2 regions of the Pseudoalteromonas sp. 1181_04 genome follow, and region 2 is predicted to be linked to the other one. Evidence: riboswitches for the same ligand, from Rfam matches in the RefSeq annotation. Region 2 holds a riboswitch; the other holds the start of a gene.
What was found. Region 2 has a riboswitch for lysine ahead of lysC (lysine-sensitive aspartokinase 3). Riboswitches for the same ligand answer to the same signal wherever they lie in the genome.
Positions count from the first base shown of each region.

Region 1: it holds a riboswitch for lysine, as region 2 does, so the genes downstream of both, dapA (4-hydroxy-tetrahydrodipicolinate synthase) here and lysC (lysine-sensitive aspartokinase 3) in region 2, are expected to answer to the same signal.

Region 1 covers NZ_VXCS01000004.1:108,377-116,477, reverse strand. Annotated here, with positions in the region: gene acnB (bifunctional aconitate hydratase 2/2-methylisocitrate dehydratase) at 1-118, opposite strand, end outside; gene FW757_RS04530 (OmpA family protein) at 395-1,459, opposite strand; gene FW757_RS04525 (protein adenylyltransferase SelO) at 1,923-3,338, opposite strand; gene FW757_RS04520 (DNA-3-methyladenine glycosylase I) at 3,347-4,048, opposite strand; lysine riboswitch at 4,239-4,432, shown strand; gene dapA (4-hydroxy-tetrahydrodipicolinate synthase) at 4,565-5,449, shown strand; gene FW757_RS04510 (2,3,4,5-tetrahydropyridine-2,6-dicarboxylate N-succinyltransferase) at 5,465-6,205, shown strand; gene FW757_RS04505 (PLP-dependent decarboxylase) at 6,205-7,410, shown strand; gene FW757_RS04500 (succinylglutamate desuccinylase/aspartoacylase family protein) at 7,416-8,101, shown strand, end outside.
Region 2 covers NZ_VXCS01000002.1:15,133-23,233, reverse strand. Annotated here, with positions in the region: gene FW757_RS01495 (sodium-dependent transporter) at 1-558, opposite strand, end outside; gene FW757_RS01490 (4'-phosphopantetheinyl transferase family protein) at 712-1,455, shown strand; gene lysC (lysine-sensitive aspartokinase 3) at 1,432-2,835, opposite strand; lysine riboswitch at 2,913-3,084, opposite strand; gene nhaD (sodium:proton antiporter NhaD) at 3,199-4,446, opposite strand; gene FW757_RS01475 (hypothetical protein) at 4,625-5,905, shown strand; gene FW757_RS01470 (condensin complex protein MksE) at 5,911-6,456, shown strand; gene FW757_RS01465 (ATPase) at 6,456-8,101, shown strand, end outside.

The DNA of each region.
Region 1 (8,101 bases), on a different contig from region 2:
CTGCAGGTGGTGTTTTAACTAGCTCGATAAGATCAGCCGTTTGCTGAGCATCCAATGGCGCTGGTACGATACCTAACGCGGCACGTTCTTCTACGTGTTTACGATAATCTTCTAGCACAATATTGCCCTCTTGGTGACGTGAAAGTATTCAGTAATACACATTCTCGCGAAAAATTACTCAATACTTATAGTATTCTGACGATTAATTATAAAGCTTTTAAATATAGATGAAAATCCGTGCAATCAAGCAAAATTCTATACTCATTATAAATACTGTGAATAACCAATTAGGAAAAAACCATTCACATGAATGTTAATTAACTGCGAATCATTGCTATTTTTTAGGCATAAAAAAACCCAGCATCTTGCTGGGTTTTTAATAAATCAAATGCTATTAACGCTTAACTTTCACGCGCTCAATTGACTTAAGGTGTGCTTCTACACGACGGTTTTCCGCGTGTGCAGCAGGTGTGTTGTCTGTATTTTTAAGACGCTCTTCGCCTAGACCAACAGTAGTAATACGATCTTCAGCAATGCCATCAGCAATTAGCTTAGCAGCAACTGCATCAGCACGCTTTTTCGATAACCACTTGTTATACTCAGCTTTACCAACAGCTGAAGAATGACCTTCAAGTAATACTGTTGTGTCTGTATGCTCTTTTAAGAAGCTAGCAACTTGGTCAATACCGCTGTCATATTTACCAGCAACTTTTGAGGCGTTGTTAGGGAATGTTACTAACAAGCTTTTAGTTACTTCACGGTCTTCATATAAAGTACAACCTGTACCATCAACAGCATCTGTCATTGGTGTGTTTGCACATTGGTCATCTGCATCAGGGATGTTATCACCATCGCTATCTACCGGGGCAACTGCTACAGGTACTACTGTAGCTGGAGCTGGAGCAGCTTTAACTGGCTCAGCAGCTGAACTTTGCTTGCCAAATAAATAGCTAAGACCAAGTTTAGCACCTACATCTGTGTAACCACGGTCAAGGCCTTGGTAAATAGATGTTTCAGCATTAAATGCGAAATTATCAGTGAAATAATGTTGGTAACCAGCACCTAGATTAGCAAAAGTTAGGTTTTCTGTAATATCGATTTTCTTAAGACCGAAAATACCATAGAAAGGGCCGCCGTTGATGTGATAAAGACCATCAATACCTAAACGGTCGCCGTCCATGCTTGTTGCGTTCATGGCAGGATTTGCATTTGAAATGTCAAAATCCATATCAGCATATTCTAGACGTGCACTCCAGTAATCGTTAAAACGATAACCAATTTCTGCACCCCAACCAGTTGAATCATCAACGTTAGTACCTGCGCTTCCACGGACATTTTCCCATGAAGCATCGTAATAATCGCCAAAAGCACCGATAAAGAAACCTTCTTTTTCAGCAGCGAAACTTGAAGCGCTAGTTGCAGCTAGTGCTAAAGCAATAGTAAGTGATTTTAATTTCATTGTTTCCTTCCCATTTTCACAATTAAAATTGTAGCTAAGAGACCCTAGCTCAATAAGTTTAACCATAGAGTACCGTATCTTTAGTTAATCATTACTTAACGAAAATATTTAAATGCATATTTTGCAATTTAACTATTTATTAAAATAAAGCGCCCTACATTATAGTTCAGATAAAAAACTTTACCTAACTTGCACATCTATCGATTGTCAGCATTGTAATTGCTATCACTGCAATTTCAGCCACAACGTTTCTAATATCTTTGGCTTTAATAATTTAAATGCTTAAGCTAATGAGTGCATTATATTGGTTAATTTTAAATCAACAAGTAGTTAAGCATATTTATTTCTTATAATTATTAATAAATAACAGCTTTTAACTAAAGATCTGGATGTATAAGTCACATCAATTCATTAGTCATCGCTCAATTTACGAACAATACGCCTAACAATCAGCACTGCGTTATTATGTTCCGCAGAATGTTTGGTAATTAGTATCCCCATCAACAGGCGGGGAGTACCAAAATGCAGGGCTTGCCAACAATTGGTAAGGCGACCTCAAGGCCGTTAAATATTCATCTAACATGCTGCTTTCACCAGTACTTTCATACTGCTGTATTATGCTTTCAACAATATGATTACGCGGGATCAAGCGTGGGTTGGCTTGGCGCATCAGCTGATAGCTTTGCGTATTTGTTCTGGCTAACCACTTAATAGACCAACCAGCCAAGTCACTCGGAATGGCAGTCTGACCTTGCAATGATTCTGTTAAGGAGTCAAAAGTATTGGTGTAATCAAGCTGATGGGTTTTCAGTAAAGTTAATAACTCGGATACTAATTCAGCATCGCCATCTTGATGACCATCAAAGCCCAGTTTTTTCGCCCACATCTGTGTAAAGGCTTGATGAAACTGCTCAGCAAAACCATTTATTAATGGGCTTAATAGCTCAACAGCCTGCTCTTCGTCATCGCTAATTAAAGGAATTAAACTTTCAGCTAAACGTGCACAATTCCAATTAGCAATATTAGGTTGATTGCCAAAAGCATAGCGACCTTGGCGATCAATAGAACTAAATACAGTATCAAAATCAAACTGATTCATCATTGCACAAGGGCCATAATCGATGGTCTCACCACTGACGAGCGTATTATCAGTATTCATTACTCCATGAATAAAACCAACCCGCATCCAGCTAACAATCAGGCTAACTTGCTTTTCAATTACCGCACTTAAAAATGCCAAATAACGCGCAGAGCCCGTAGACTTTATCTCAGGATAATGACGCTCAATAGCTAAATCAGCTAAGGCTTTTAAACCAGTCTCGTCACCTTGCGCAGCTAAATACTGAAACGAACCGACACGTATATGACTACTAGCAACGCGGGTAACAATGGCTCCTTGTTGTGGTGGTTGACGGTAAACTGTTTCACCACTGGCAACAACTGCCAAACAACGTGTCGTCGCTATGCCAAGCCCGTGCATTGCCTCACTCATTATATATTCACGTACCGCAGGACCGATCGCACAACGGCCATCACCTCCACGTGAAAATGGCGTAGCACCAGAACCTTTGAGTTGAATGTCCCAAAGCTGTTGCTGCTGATCAGTGACAGCCCCTAATAAATGTGCCCGCCCATCACCTAAACGCGGTGAAAAATGTCCAAATTGATGCCCTGAGTAACCTAATGCCACAGCAGCAACATCGCTGTTATTAAGATTACCAGAAAAAATTACCGCACGTTCTGATGTGGCAACCTCAATATTAAGCTGCCTAGCTAACGTATCGTTCCACAGCAGTAAGTTTGGAGCAATAACAGCACTTGGCTGATCCGCCACAGCAAAATCATCAGCAATCTGGGTGTAACGAGCAACTAATTTCATAGTATTCCTTAGGCTTGGGTTGTTTGTATACCAACGCGATTATCGCCCACGCTGTATGCAACTAACAGACTGAGCTCTTGTAGGCTTAATCCGCTTTGTTGCTGCAATTCATTAAAAAAATGTTGAGCGCTGGCAAGTGACTTTTTAGTTTGTAAACCGCCATCAATTATTTTATGAGCACGGAGATAACTTTCTACATCACGCGATAATAAAAAAGTGTCTTTCCCTAAGATTCGCAATGCATAAGGGCCGGTGTTACCACCTAAACGCGCCCCATGCTTTTTTAAATACCCCCACAAACCAATAATATCGTCGCTCGGCCAATCTGCAATAAACTGACTAAAACTGCCATGTTCACTTGCCACTTCATGGATCATATACGCATTTTCTGGGATCGTTTGCACTTTTTTAAAGTTACGAACGATTCGCTCATCGGTGGCTTTTTGCTCAAGCATATCTGGCGGCATCATTAATAATTTAGCCACACTAAAATCCCAAAATACTTCCCGAAAACCTGGCCATTTATTGTTGATCACTGACCAATAAAAACCACTTTGAAAAATTTTGCGGGTAAACTCTTCAAGCCATGCATCATCAGGTAAAGCAGTTAATTGCTTTGCATTTTGAGGGGCAACAAGTAATTGCTGTAACATTACTTCGCTACCTTTTCGCTGTGCCGCTCGTTGATATATATCTTGAAATTTTTCCATTACTCACTACCACTGCTTGTTATTACGCTTACTGTAACGCTATTTACGTTGTAAAAAAATGTCAGGAGCACATTGCAGCTAAAAATAAACTTAAAAATATCCAGCCTTGACACCTAGACGGCTAAAATGCTTTAATCTTTCGCATTACCCCTATTAAAGGTGTGAGTTTTAAACGATAAAACTTACACCATGGGCTAGAAGAGGTGCGTTATTCAGGTAACGTATGTGAGGAGCACACACTCCAGTGATCATACGTGAGGGGAATTAACGCCGAGAAGTAACACTTTTTGTGAAGTTTTACTTCGGGCGACTGGGTTGAATCCCAGCGACTGTCACCAATAACAGCTTGGCTGTTAAAATATTTGGTGGAGAGCTTCTGGTCTTAGCGTAATAAGGCCATAGCGCCCTATTATATTAAGCCCATTCGCTCTTCGAATTATTAGTTCGAACGACGTTAATGTGGCTCCAATCATAAAAGCTTATTAACTCCTCGAATCACTTATAAGTTCGTGAGAGATGATCAATAACTTCAATTTAAATGACTACCCTTTGTGGACGGCACTCGTCACGCCATTTACTGACGCTGGTGAAGTCGACTATGCCACTCTTGATCAGTTAGTTGCACAGCAGCAAGTGGCTAACAATGGTATTTTATTACTTGGTAGCACCGGCGAAGGCCTCGCACTAACACTCAAAGAGCAACAAGCGATTGTTGAACACGTGTGCCAATTAATGCCAACAGTACCGCTGATGGTTGCAGTAGGCGGTATAAATCTAAAGCAACAACTTGCCTGGGTTGAATACTGTAATCAGTTACCCATTCATAGCTATTTACTGGGCACTCCCCTATACGCTAAGCCCGGCGTGGTAGGCCAAACACATTGGTTTGAAAGCTTACTTAATACCAGTAAACATCCTTGCATGCTTTATAACGTACCAGGGCGCAGTGCTGTTGATATTCCATCGGCCGTAATTAGCAACTTGAAAGACCATAAAAACTTGTGGGCACTCAAAGAAGCCAGTGGCGACATTGCTAAATTTGAAGGTTTTAGAAAAGTCGCACCTAATTTAGCTATTTTTAGCGGTGACGATGCACTGATGCCTTACTTTGCCCAGGCTGGCGCAAAAGGTTTAGTCTCTGTGGCTGCTAATGCATGGCCTGTGCAAACCCATGAGTTTGTAAAACGAAGTCTCAGCGGTCAACACCCCAATTTATTTGCCGACTGGTCACAAGCCATTCAAAGCTTGTTTGCTGTCGCAAACCCTATCCCCGTCAAAGTATTGATGCATTTACAAGGGCGAATTAACAGCCCGTACTTACGTCCACCTTTGACGCATCTTGAGTTAACGCAAACTGATTGTATTAACAACGCAAACAACACCATTTTATCTTGGCATTAAATACAGGTTTTTATAATGAGCTGGTTAGAACTACTAAATAATTTAGAATCGGGCGCAGTGCGCGCAGCAACACAAGACGACAACGGCCAATGGCATGCTAACGTTCTGGTAAAACAAGGTATTTTAGAAGCGTTTAAAAATGGCACTAATACCGAATTTCCAGGTGGCTTTGTTGATAAACACAATTTAGCACCACAAGGTTTTGCAGCCGATGCTGGAGTGCGTATGGTACCTGGTGGCTCAAGCGTTCGCCGTGGCGCACACGTTGCTAAGGGCACGATTATTATGCCACCAGCATATGTAAACATTGGTGCCTTTATCGACGAAGGCACTATGGTTGATAGCCACGCGTTAGTGGGGTCGTGTGCGCAAGTAGGTAAAAATGTACATTTAAGCGCTGCTGTACAACTAGGCGGTGTACTTGAACCTATTGGTGCAAACCCGGTGGTGATAGAAGACGATGCATTCATCGGTGCAGGTTGCGTGATTGTTGAAGGCGTAGTAGTGAAAAAAGGCGCGGTGCTCGCACCAGGTGTACGCTTATCAGCAACTATTCCTGTTTATGACTGTGTTAATGAGCGCCAGCTGGCTAAAGGCGAGCCTATTCCTGAATACGCGATTGTTATTCCAGGTTCTCGCCCAGCTTCTAATACTTGGGCCCGCGAGCAAGGATTAAGTATGTCGTGTGCATTAATTGTAAAATACCGTGATGAACAAAGTGATGCATCATTGCTGCTTGAAGAGGTTTTACGTTAATGAGCTTTTTGAGCACGCCAGTTAAAACCGCCATTGATGAGCTATCAACTGCGCTTGATACACCCTTTTTTATTTACGACCTTGATACATTAAACGCACACTTAACGCGGTTAGTGACGCAAACTGAGGTAAAACTGTGGTATGCCGTAAAAGCTAACCCATTATCTAAAGTCATTCAAAGCTTAGATAACGCGGGTTTTAACTTTGATGTGGCAAGTAAGGGCGAACTTGAGCAAGTACTTGCTCAAGGTATTAACAGCGAGCGCGTGCTCAATACAGGGCCAGCCAAAAGCCCAAAACAAATTAAACACTTTATTGCGCGCGGCGTACGTACCTTTGTTGCCGAAAGCCTTAATCAAGTACGCTGGCTTAACGAGCAAGCAAGCTTACAAAACTGTCAGTTACAGGTATTACTGCGAGTGCAATTACGCTGGCCTGAAGGGGAAAAAAACCCACTTGGTGGCGATAGCCTTACTCCATTTGGTTTAGGTTGCGATGAATGGCAAGCGCTAAATACTAGCGACTACCCAGCGCTTAATTTTGACGGTCTGCATATTTTTCAGTGGGGCAACATGCTTAGCAGCGACAAACTCGCTGAGCTGTGGACACAAATGATTACGCCGTTAACAAAGCTTGCCAACGATTTAGGTATTCACTTAAAAGTACTCGACTTAGGCGGTGGTTTAGGTATTCCTTACACTCTTGATGCACCAACCTTAAGTTGGGATGCGCTCATTGATGCATTAGCTAACATTAAACATGCCGCAGGCGTACAAGAACTCTGGATGGAGCTTGGCCGTTATGCTGTGGGCGAATGCGGTCATTACGCAACGCCTGTCGTTGAGCGAAAACTTAACTATGCCCAACAACAAGTGATCTTAAGCGGCGGTATTAATCATTTATTGCGCCCTGCAGTCACCAGCCAAGATTTCCCAGCACGATTATTACGAGACTCAACTGCTGCATACCAAACTATGAGCTTATATGGGCCATTATGTACAGCACTTGATTGCTTAGGTGAACATCAATTACCTAGTGATTTAAATGAGCAAGACTGGTTGGTGTTTAGCCAATGTGGCGCGTACGGCTTTACCGAAAGTATGCCGTATTTTTTATGTCATGAGCTAGCAGCTGAATACACATTACAAAATGGCGAGCTTAACTGTATTCGCACAGCTGAAGATGCCAGCTACTACTTAAGGTAATTGAGATGAGTACGACTAAAGCTATAAGCCAAGAAAACATAGTAGTTGGTGAAGTTGCCAACGGCCTACCGCTCACAATTCCTGTCTATCGTTTAAAAGGCGATGGCACTGGGCCAAGTGTGTATGTGCAAGCTAATATGCACGGTGCAGAAGTACAAGGCAATGCGGTTATTTACCAATTACTTGAGCAGCTTAAGCACCTTGAACTCAAAGGCGATATCACCCTAGTGCCTTACGCGAACCCAATTGGTTGCAATCAAAAATCGGGGGAATTTACCCTTGGTCGTTTTGATCCAATCACCGGCACCAACTGGAACCGCATGTATCACTGTAATAGTAAGCTCGCGAGCCAATTTGCTGAGCAATATAGTGATGCCGATGAGCAAACCTTAAAAAGTGCGTTTAAAGCCGCACTGATTGATGAAGTAGACCAACAACTCAGCGGTCCAGCTTATCGCCTAACTACAGGCAAACGCATTGCACTTAACTTGCAAAAGTTGGCACACCAAGCTGATATCGTGCTCGACTTACACACAGGCCCCATTTCGAGTCAGCATTTATATTGCCCAGATTATGCCAAGGCCAGTGCCAACTACTTTAATATTCCTCATGTATTAATCATCCCTAATGATTTTGCAGGAGCAATGGATGAAGCAAGTTTTTGCCCATGGTGGCAATTAACCGAGGCATT
Region 2 (8,101 bases):
AGCAATTAGCACAACGAGTAACACCAATAGCATCGGCATTAACCGTCGCGACCATGTTTCTATGCCAGATTTAACACCTTTGAGAATAATACTCGCAGTGAGGATCAGCATCAGTGGTGTAAATACAAAATTACGCGCCATCGAATCCGTGTGCAAAAACGTACTGACGGTGGTAAATCCAAAAAAGCTAGCAATGGGTTCAAGGGCATAAGCAAGCATCCAACCTGCAACAATTGAGTAAAAGCTCAGCATCACAATCGCACCGGCTAAACCTAAATAACCAGCAGCAGCGCCTACTTGCGGTGCTTGCTCTTGCCATGCTTGTCTAAGTGCTTTAACCGGATTAGCTTGCGCTTTATGGCCTAAGTACAACTCAGTGTATAAAGCTGGCAAGGCTAAAAAAAAGATAACTATAAAATAGACTAGTAAAAACGCGCCGCCGCCATGATTTGCCGCTTGCGTGGGAAATCCCCAAATATTACCTAATCCAACTGCAGCGCCAGAAGCTGCTAAAACAAAGCCAAGGCGGCTTTGAAAACCATCACGCAATTGTGCCATACATCTACAAATCTGTTATTATTTTTCATTATTGTGAATTAAACCATATTTAACTCTCACAGAGTAATAAATTTGCCTTGGCTTAATTAACCAGCGCACAACCGCACAAAATATAAACATGTTTGTTCTTTTATCACTTTAATTGTGGATTTTATGCCTGCATTATTTTTTCAACAGCAACTCGTTATCACCAAACACAGCGTGCAGCCATTCAATGCGAATACTATTTTATTATTTGATGCCCAGCAGTTAAATGTTGATGAATTCGATTTAAACGCACTATTAAGCCCATTTGAACTGACGGTGATCACCCGTAGAAAAAGTTACAAAGCCAAGCAAGAATATTTAGCCACTCGGCTACTGCTTAAGTATTTGGTAAAACAAACGATGCCACAATTTCGTGATCTAGCAAATAACCATATTAGCTCTGAATTTGACCAGCAAAGCAGTAAATTACTGCTACATATAACTGACAGTGACACTGTATTGCGTAGTTGTTTATCCCACTCTAATGGTTTTGTCGGTGCTGCATTAAATGTAGAACGAATTGAATTTGGTTTTGATATTGAAAAAATAAACCTGAAGCGCCCATTTGCAAAGCTCGCTAAGCATTTTTATCATCTTGATGAGGTAAATTTAATAACGCAAGATCAGCAAAGCGCAGAACGATTTTTTAGAATATGGACCTTAAAAGAAGCACTTGCCAAAGCCACCAGCCAACCAATTGCAAAATTACTCAGCCCCAATGTATTTACTGAACTTGAGCGAGCAAATTTAACAGCGCTGAGTTGTCAATATCATGAGTTTGATATCAGTGTGGTAAGTGACAAGAGCACTGTCTGGCAGTGCTCTGTGGTAAATTCTACCGCCCAATTACGCGGCGTTTTGAACTTCTAATAAACGGCTGTGGATCGCTTGCACAACAAAGTCTGACTCGCTCTGCTCCACTAAAAAGCACAGGTTATGTTTACTTGCGCCATGACAAATTAAGCGAATATTAAAATCGCTTAATACATTCATTAAGTTAATTTCTTGCTGACGTAATTGAATTTGTGAACCAATTAATGCCACTAAGGTTAAGTTGTTCTCAACCGACACGTGGCAAAACTCCGCTAACTTATCAAGGCATTCTTGATCAAGCTCAGGACGCGAGGCATTTGGCGCATTATCTAAAGTAATTGCAACACTTATCTCTGAGGTAGTTACCAAATCAACCGAGATATTAAACTCACTTAAAATTGTAAACACGTGGGCTAAAAAACCACTAGCCAAAAGCATTTCGGGGCTTTTTAAGGTTAACAATATTTGATTTTTACGCTGCGTGACAGCACGAATTCCGGGGATTTGTGATTTCTCACGTTCGATCCAGGTACCACCACGTTCAGGCTCACGGCTAGAACCAACAAACACACTAATATGGCTGCGGCTCGCAGGTAAGATAGTTGCCGGATGTAATACTTTCGCCCCAAAGGTAGCCATTTCGGCCGCTTCATCAAAACTTAAACGCGCAATCGGCGTAGCCTTAGCACATAAGCGCGGATCGGTGCTAAAAATGCCCACGACATCAGTCCAAATGTGCACGCTTTTAGCGTTTATAGCTTCGGCCAGTAATGCCGCACTGTAATCTGAACCACCACGACCAAGTGTGGTAGTTTGACCATGCGCGTCACTGCCTATAAAGCCTTGAGTTACAATAACCTGTTCAGCTAATAACGGAATTAAATGCTCTTTTGCGGCCATTGCTGTTGCAGCTACATCTGGGGTTGCTTTAGAAAACTGGCTGTCGGTTTTTAATACCTGTCGCACATCAAAACGCACCGCATTTAAGCCATTTAAACGCAGTACCTGAGTAAATAAATAGGATGATAAACGCTCACCAAAGCTCAATAACTCATCATGTTGTTGCTTTGATTTTAGTGGCTCACTGGCAAGTGACTTAAAAGCTTTAATGGTTTCATCAAAGCCATGAGCTAAATCAGCATCCAATGACAGCTCATTTAAAATAGCTTCTTGAATAGCAATAACGCCAGCAATGTTCTCATTGCGCTCATCTGCTGATAAATCTTTTTTACATAAGGTCACAAGGTGATTAGTCACTCCTGCGCTGGCACTTACGGCCACTACTCGTACGTTGTTATCGGCTACAATAATTTCACTGCAACGGCTCATCGCTTCAAAGTTAGCCACACTGGTGCCACCGAACTTTGCGACTACGTAGTCTGATTTTTGATTTTGTGCTGACTGTTGCAAGTTAGTTGCAGCTAATTGGGTATTCATGTCGTCTCCTTTTGTGGCATTCATACCACGATAAAACAAGAAGAACTTGGCAAGGGGGTGCTCGATAAGAAAAGTCCACTGCCAGAAGCTCTCCACCTAATTGGTGACAGTTTTGAGGATTCAGCCCCATAAACCGAAAAACCACTGTGACGTCCAGTTGCTTTCCTCGGCGAGTACTTCCCTCCTTAATGATTACAGGCATACGTCGCCTAACATTAAGTACCTAAGTACCGCACCTCTTCTGAATGTTAGATTAATTACGTAAATTATTAGCAATTAAATAACAAAACCCGCTATTAAGCGGGCTTTGAAAGTTATCGTTTAGACGTCTAGCTGTCAAGTTGTTTTAAATAATAAAAGCAATTAAATAAAACTACCTGCTAAATACGATCCCATATAACCAATTGTATAAGCGATTAATAAATACACCGACATACGTAAATAACTCATAAAGGTAAGCGCTTTTACTTTACTCATAGCGATAATACCGGCAGCCGAGCCAATAATAAGCATGGACCCCCCCACCCCAGTTGCATACGTAAACGACAACCATTGTTGTGGACTCATCACTATTTCAGCTTTAAGTAACGCAGCCGTTAGTGGTACGTTGTCAACCGCAGCTGATAATATACCCATTAAATAATTAGCGTATTGTGCTGGCATTAACTCGTAAAGGTGAGTGAACTTACTGAGCATACCGACTTCTTTCAGGGCGCCTACAAGTAATAATACGCCAACGAAGAACAGCAAGGTGTCGTATTCTATTTCGCGAATATAATCGATGATTTTTTTATTCACATCTTTTTTGCGCATTAAAAATTGCGCTACTAAAAACATCAACGACAAACCAAATAAGAAAGTTAACAAAGGCGGCACATGATAAAGCACGCTTAACGTTAATGTCCCGACAATCGTTGATAAGAAAATCACTGCAATAGTGATATCTGTTTTCTCAATGCGACGGTCCTCTTGTTTGGTAAACTCAACTTGGCCGTTGAGCCCAAATGACAGCATAATGGCCAATAGCGCCACGCTAAATAACGCAGGCACAACCAACAATAGCAAGTGACCAATGGTAACTTTGTCATCAAGGAAAATCATCAAGGTAGTAACATCACCGGTAATTAACGACACTCCGCCCGAGTTCACACTAAAGATGATAAGCGTAGCGTATTTAATTAGCTTTTTCGGATCGAGTTTTAACGACATAACCACCGCAAGGGAAATTAATGTGGCTGTGATATTGTCTGAAATCGACGAAAATAAGAAGGAGAACCCGCCAATCAAAAACATCAGTTTGCGTTCGCTAATAGCACTGGGCATTATCTTATGCACAATATTTTGGATAAAACCTTTGGAGTTCAAATAGGCTACAAAGGTCATTGCAGCCATTAAAAACAACCACAGTGTGGCAATCTCTAAAATATTGTGGTCAAGTTGATGTTGTACGTTTTCGGGGCTTTGCCCGTGAAGCGGCGAGATAAATAAGATAATCCAGCATAAAGTACCAAAGAAAAGCGTGGTTTTGGCCTTGTTTACATGGATAATATCCTCTATAACGATGAGCACGAATGCTAGCGTTATCAGGGTTAGGATAATTGCAGTTACCATGGTGTTTGAACAACCTTTATAAAAATGTAAAAATTGTATGTTATGAGCCGCAGGACGACACGGCGCGCAGTCTAGCACCAAAGAATGTGTAAAACTATTGTCAATTTGCTTTTCTACGACTAATCGCTGAGGCCTAACAAGCCGGCTTTACAAGATAAATTAGGATTTTTGGAGTTTTATGATCCCAGCTAAAAAGTTGCTAAATACCCTAACAGAGCACTGGGGAATGTTAGAGCTGCTATTTAAACGTTTTAAAATGGCTGATTTCAGCCTAAAAGACGTGCAAAATGCGATCAAACAAAAACAACCTACGTGGTCAAATGAGCGCATTTACAAAGAAACCAACCGCCTTTTAAACCAAGATATTATTATTCCCTTGGCTAAATCGTCACAACTTGAAATTAACCGTGCAATTGCAGATTTTGCCACTTTTTTATTGCAGGAAGAACATTTAGGCTTGGCGCAAGAAATTAGCGTGCTGGTTGAAGATTTAGCCCGTTTGGGTAACCGTTTAGACAATGCCGGTAGTATTGAAGACTACGACGAGATGCGCCGTTTTAGCCGCATTATGGATGATCGGGTGCGTAAAATAATGAAACTATTTGCCCACAACGAAAATGCCATTTTAAATATTGTAGAACAAGCAAAAGCTAATAATGCGGTGCAATCATTACAAAAGCGTTATCAAGCGGTGATTGAAGCGTTTGATGAATACATTGAACCAATGCTTGAAATGGTTGATATTCGTGGCGATTTTCATGCTTGTTTTAATACCATCGAAACACAAATCAGTACGCAAATCGAATATATTGAACGCAGCGGTAAAGCTTATCAAGATAAACGCATGCTTGAACGATTACGTACCCGAATTTTAGAAATGCATTTAGTTGGTCGCGAAAGCCTGCGTAAAAGTGCCGATATGCTAATGCCACTGCGTGAAGAGTTGCGCCGTAATAATATGATCACTCGTCAAGCAGCTAAAGTACTTGGTTTAGTACGTAAAAATGGCGTTGATAATATGCTCAGCGCCGTACAACCACATTTTGTCTCTGACACGCAGCGATTCTCATTGGGGCAACAGCGCCATATGGTCGCTTATATGGCTGCACTTGTTGAGTTTGAACACAGTGAATACGAACTTCCTGATCAACAAGATGTGCCTGCTTTTGTTACGCCAAATATTCCAGATTACAATAATGTTAAAGCAAACTTTAAAAAACGCTTCAATGCTAAACGTAAAAAGCCACAACCATTATTGACCTTTTTAGAGCAAAGCTACCCCGACCTTGAAGCCGACGAAATGCTGTTTTTATATCAAAAGCTGGTAAGTGACACCGATATTGAAATCAATCAAAGCGATGAAAAAATGCGCGTAAAAATTGCCGGGCAACATTTTTCTCTTTTCCCTTTTAATTCTAAGCCTGTTGACTCTCAGCAAACACCAACAGTGGATGAGTAACCGTTATGACACAGATAAATTTAGATGAACTTAGTCATCTACAAGCAATTAATAAAAAATTAGTCACCGGCTATCACATTAGCGAACAAGACACCGTAATGTGGCAAGAGCTTGATCAACAAATTGATCATTACCGCGCATTATTCAGCGCCCTTGGCCACGATTTACAACATGACAGCCGTGGTTTTTATTACTTTGCCAGTGATGAAAGTACACCCAATATGGGGAAAATTTCCCGCGCGATTGCCTTAACCATTTATATCTTAATTGAGCACTATGCAAACTCAGGTAAAGACCCAATGCGTGCCTTATTTGATGAAGTGAATGATTTAGAACTGATGCAAACTTTAGTGCAAATGAACAAGCACTTATTTGATCAACTCGAAATTTTTTCAGGATCAGACCTACGTAAAGACGTGTACTTACGCATGATTCGACTTGGCCTTGCCCGTGAAGTAGAAGGCGGCTTTATGCTGCAAGCACCTATCTACCGTTATATTGATGCCTTAATGGAAGTAAACGAAGAAACCTATATTGGAGAGGACGAATAATGAAAAACCTATACGGCCTCAGTAAGCTGGCATTATTAAACACCGCCGGTTATGCCAAATGTGTGATCCCGCTTGATAAAAGCAGCTCAATTTGTGCACCAAATAACACCGGTAAAAGCTCGGTGATCAATGCTCTGCAATTTCCGCTTATTAATGATTTACGCCTAACAGAATGGGACGGTCATGATTTAGACGAAACCCGTAAATTTTATTTTTCGTCAGATCAATCCTATATTTTACTCGAAGCCGACCTACCCCATGGCCCGGTGGTGATTGGTGTAGCTGGGCTTGGTAAAATTGCCGGTTACGCACATCAGTTTTTTTGTTACCAAGGCAAGCTTGATCTTGAGCAGTATACTCAAGGTAAAACCATCATTAAGTTCACTAAACTGTTTAATCATTTAAAAGAGCAAGGCTTTAACCCTATTGAGCTTAAAGCGCAAGAGCTCAACGCACTATTAACGGGTGGTGCCACGCCATTTGATGGCGACATTAACTTAAAGATGATCCCGCTTAACAACGTGCAAGATTCGGCAATTTATAAAGAAATTTTCCGCCGTATTTTGAACCTGCATAAATTAGGCGCTGCCGACGTAAAGCGCTTTATGTTACGCGTATTTGAACGCCACATGTCAAACTCAAAGGTCGATTTTTATGAAGTATGGCGTCGCTCCTTTGATAAAGTAAACCGCGCAAAACGTGAGCTAAAAGCACTCGAGTCGATGCAAGAGCCTATCTGCGCCCTTGAATCTATGCTTGAAAACCAAACCGTACTCAAAGGTAAATTAGCCGCATACGCCCCCAAAATTGACCAAGCATTAATCGATTTTGATAGCTACCAAGAGGCGCAATTGAGCGAGCTTAATGTTGCCCTTGAAGACATTGAACACGAAAAGCACGAGTTTGAACAAAAACAACAACTTTATGTACAACAATCGCGCGATATTGAACGCAGGCAAACACAAATAGAGCAATGGTTTTTAGACTTTGGTGCTCTAAAATCTGAATTTGAATTGGTTAACATGGCAACCTTAAAAGTAAGCCTTGGTCAATTAAAGCAAGATTACGAGTCACTATCGCATTCTATCAACAGTGCACAAGGGCAAAGCCTGCATACTCTTGATTACCGTATTAGTGAAACACAAAAGCAGATCAAAAGCTTAAAGCTACAGCTTAAAAATCTTGAGTTTAATTTATTTACCCGTATGCGCGAGGATTTATCACTTAAAGAAGTTGAAGAGATCTCGCGTATTCTAAACCCTGACATTCTGTCATTTGCCACCACCAGTAATGGTGATATAGATATCACTGATGAAGATGCCTTTGGTGCATTTTTAGAGCAATTATCAGATAACGTGAAAGGCGGCGTGCTTACCCTGCCAGGCGCGACCATCAAGCTGAAAAAACTCTCACCGGTGCAGATGCAAAGCGGTGAAAATAAAGAGCAACTTACTGCGCAACTCAGCGCCCTAGAACAGTCACTCAATGAATTTAAGCAACAGCGTGATGTGGCCGCCAATGTGGCCGACAAACAAAAAGAAAAAGATGCCTTATACGATGAACTCATGGCAGCAGAAAGCGCACTTAAACGCTTTGAACAATTCCAGGTTATGCTGCAATCTATTGATGCACAAACACTCTTAAA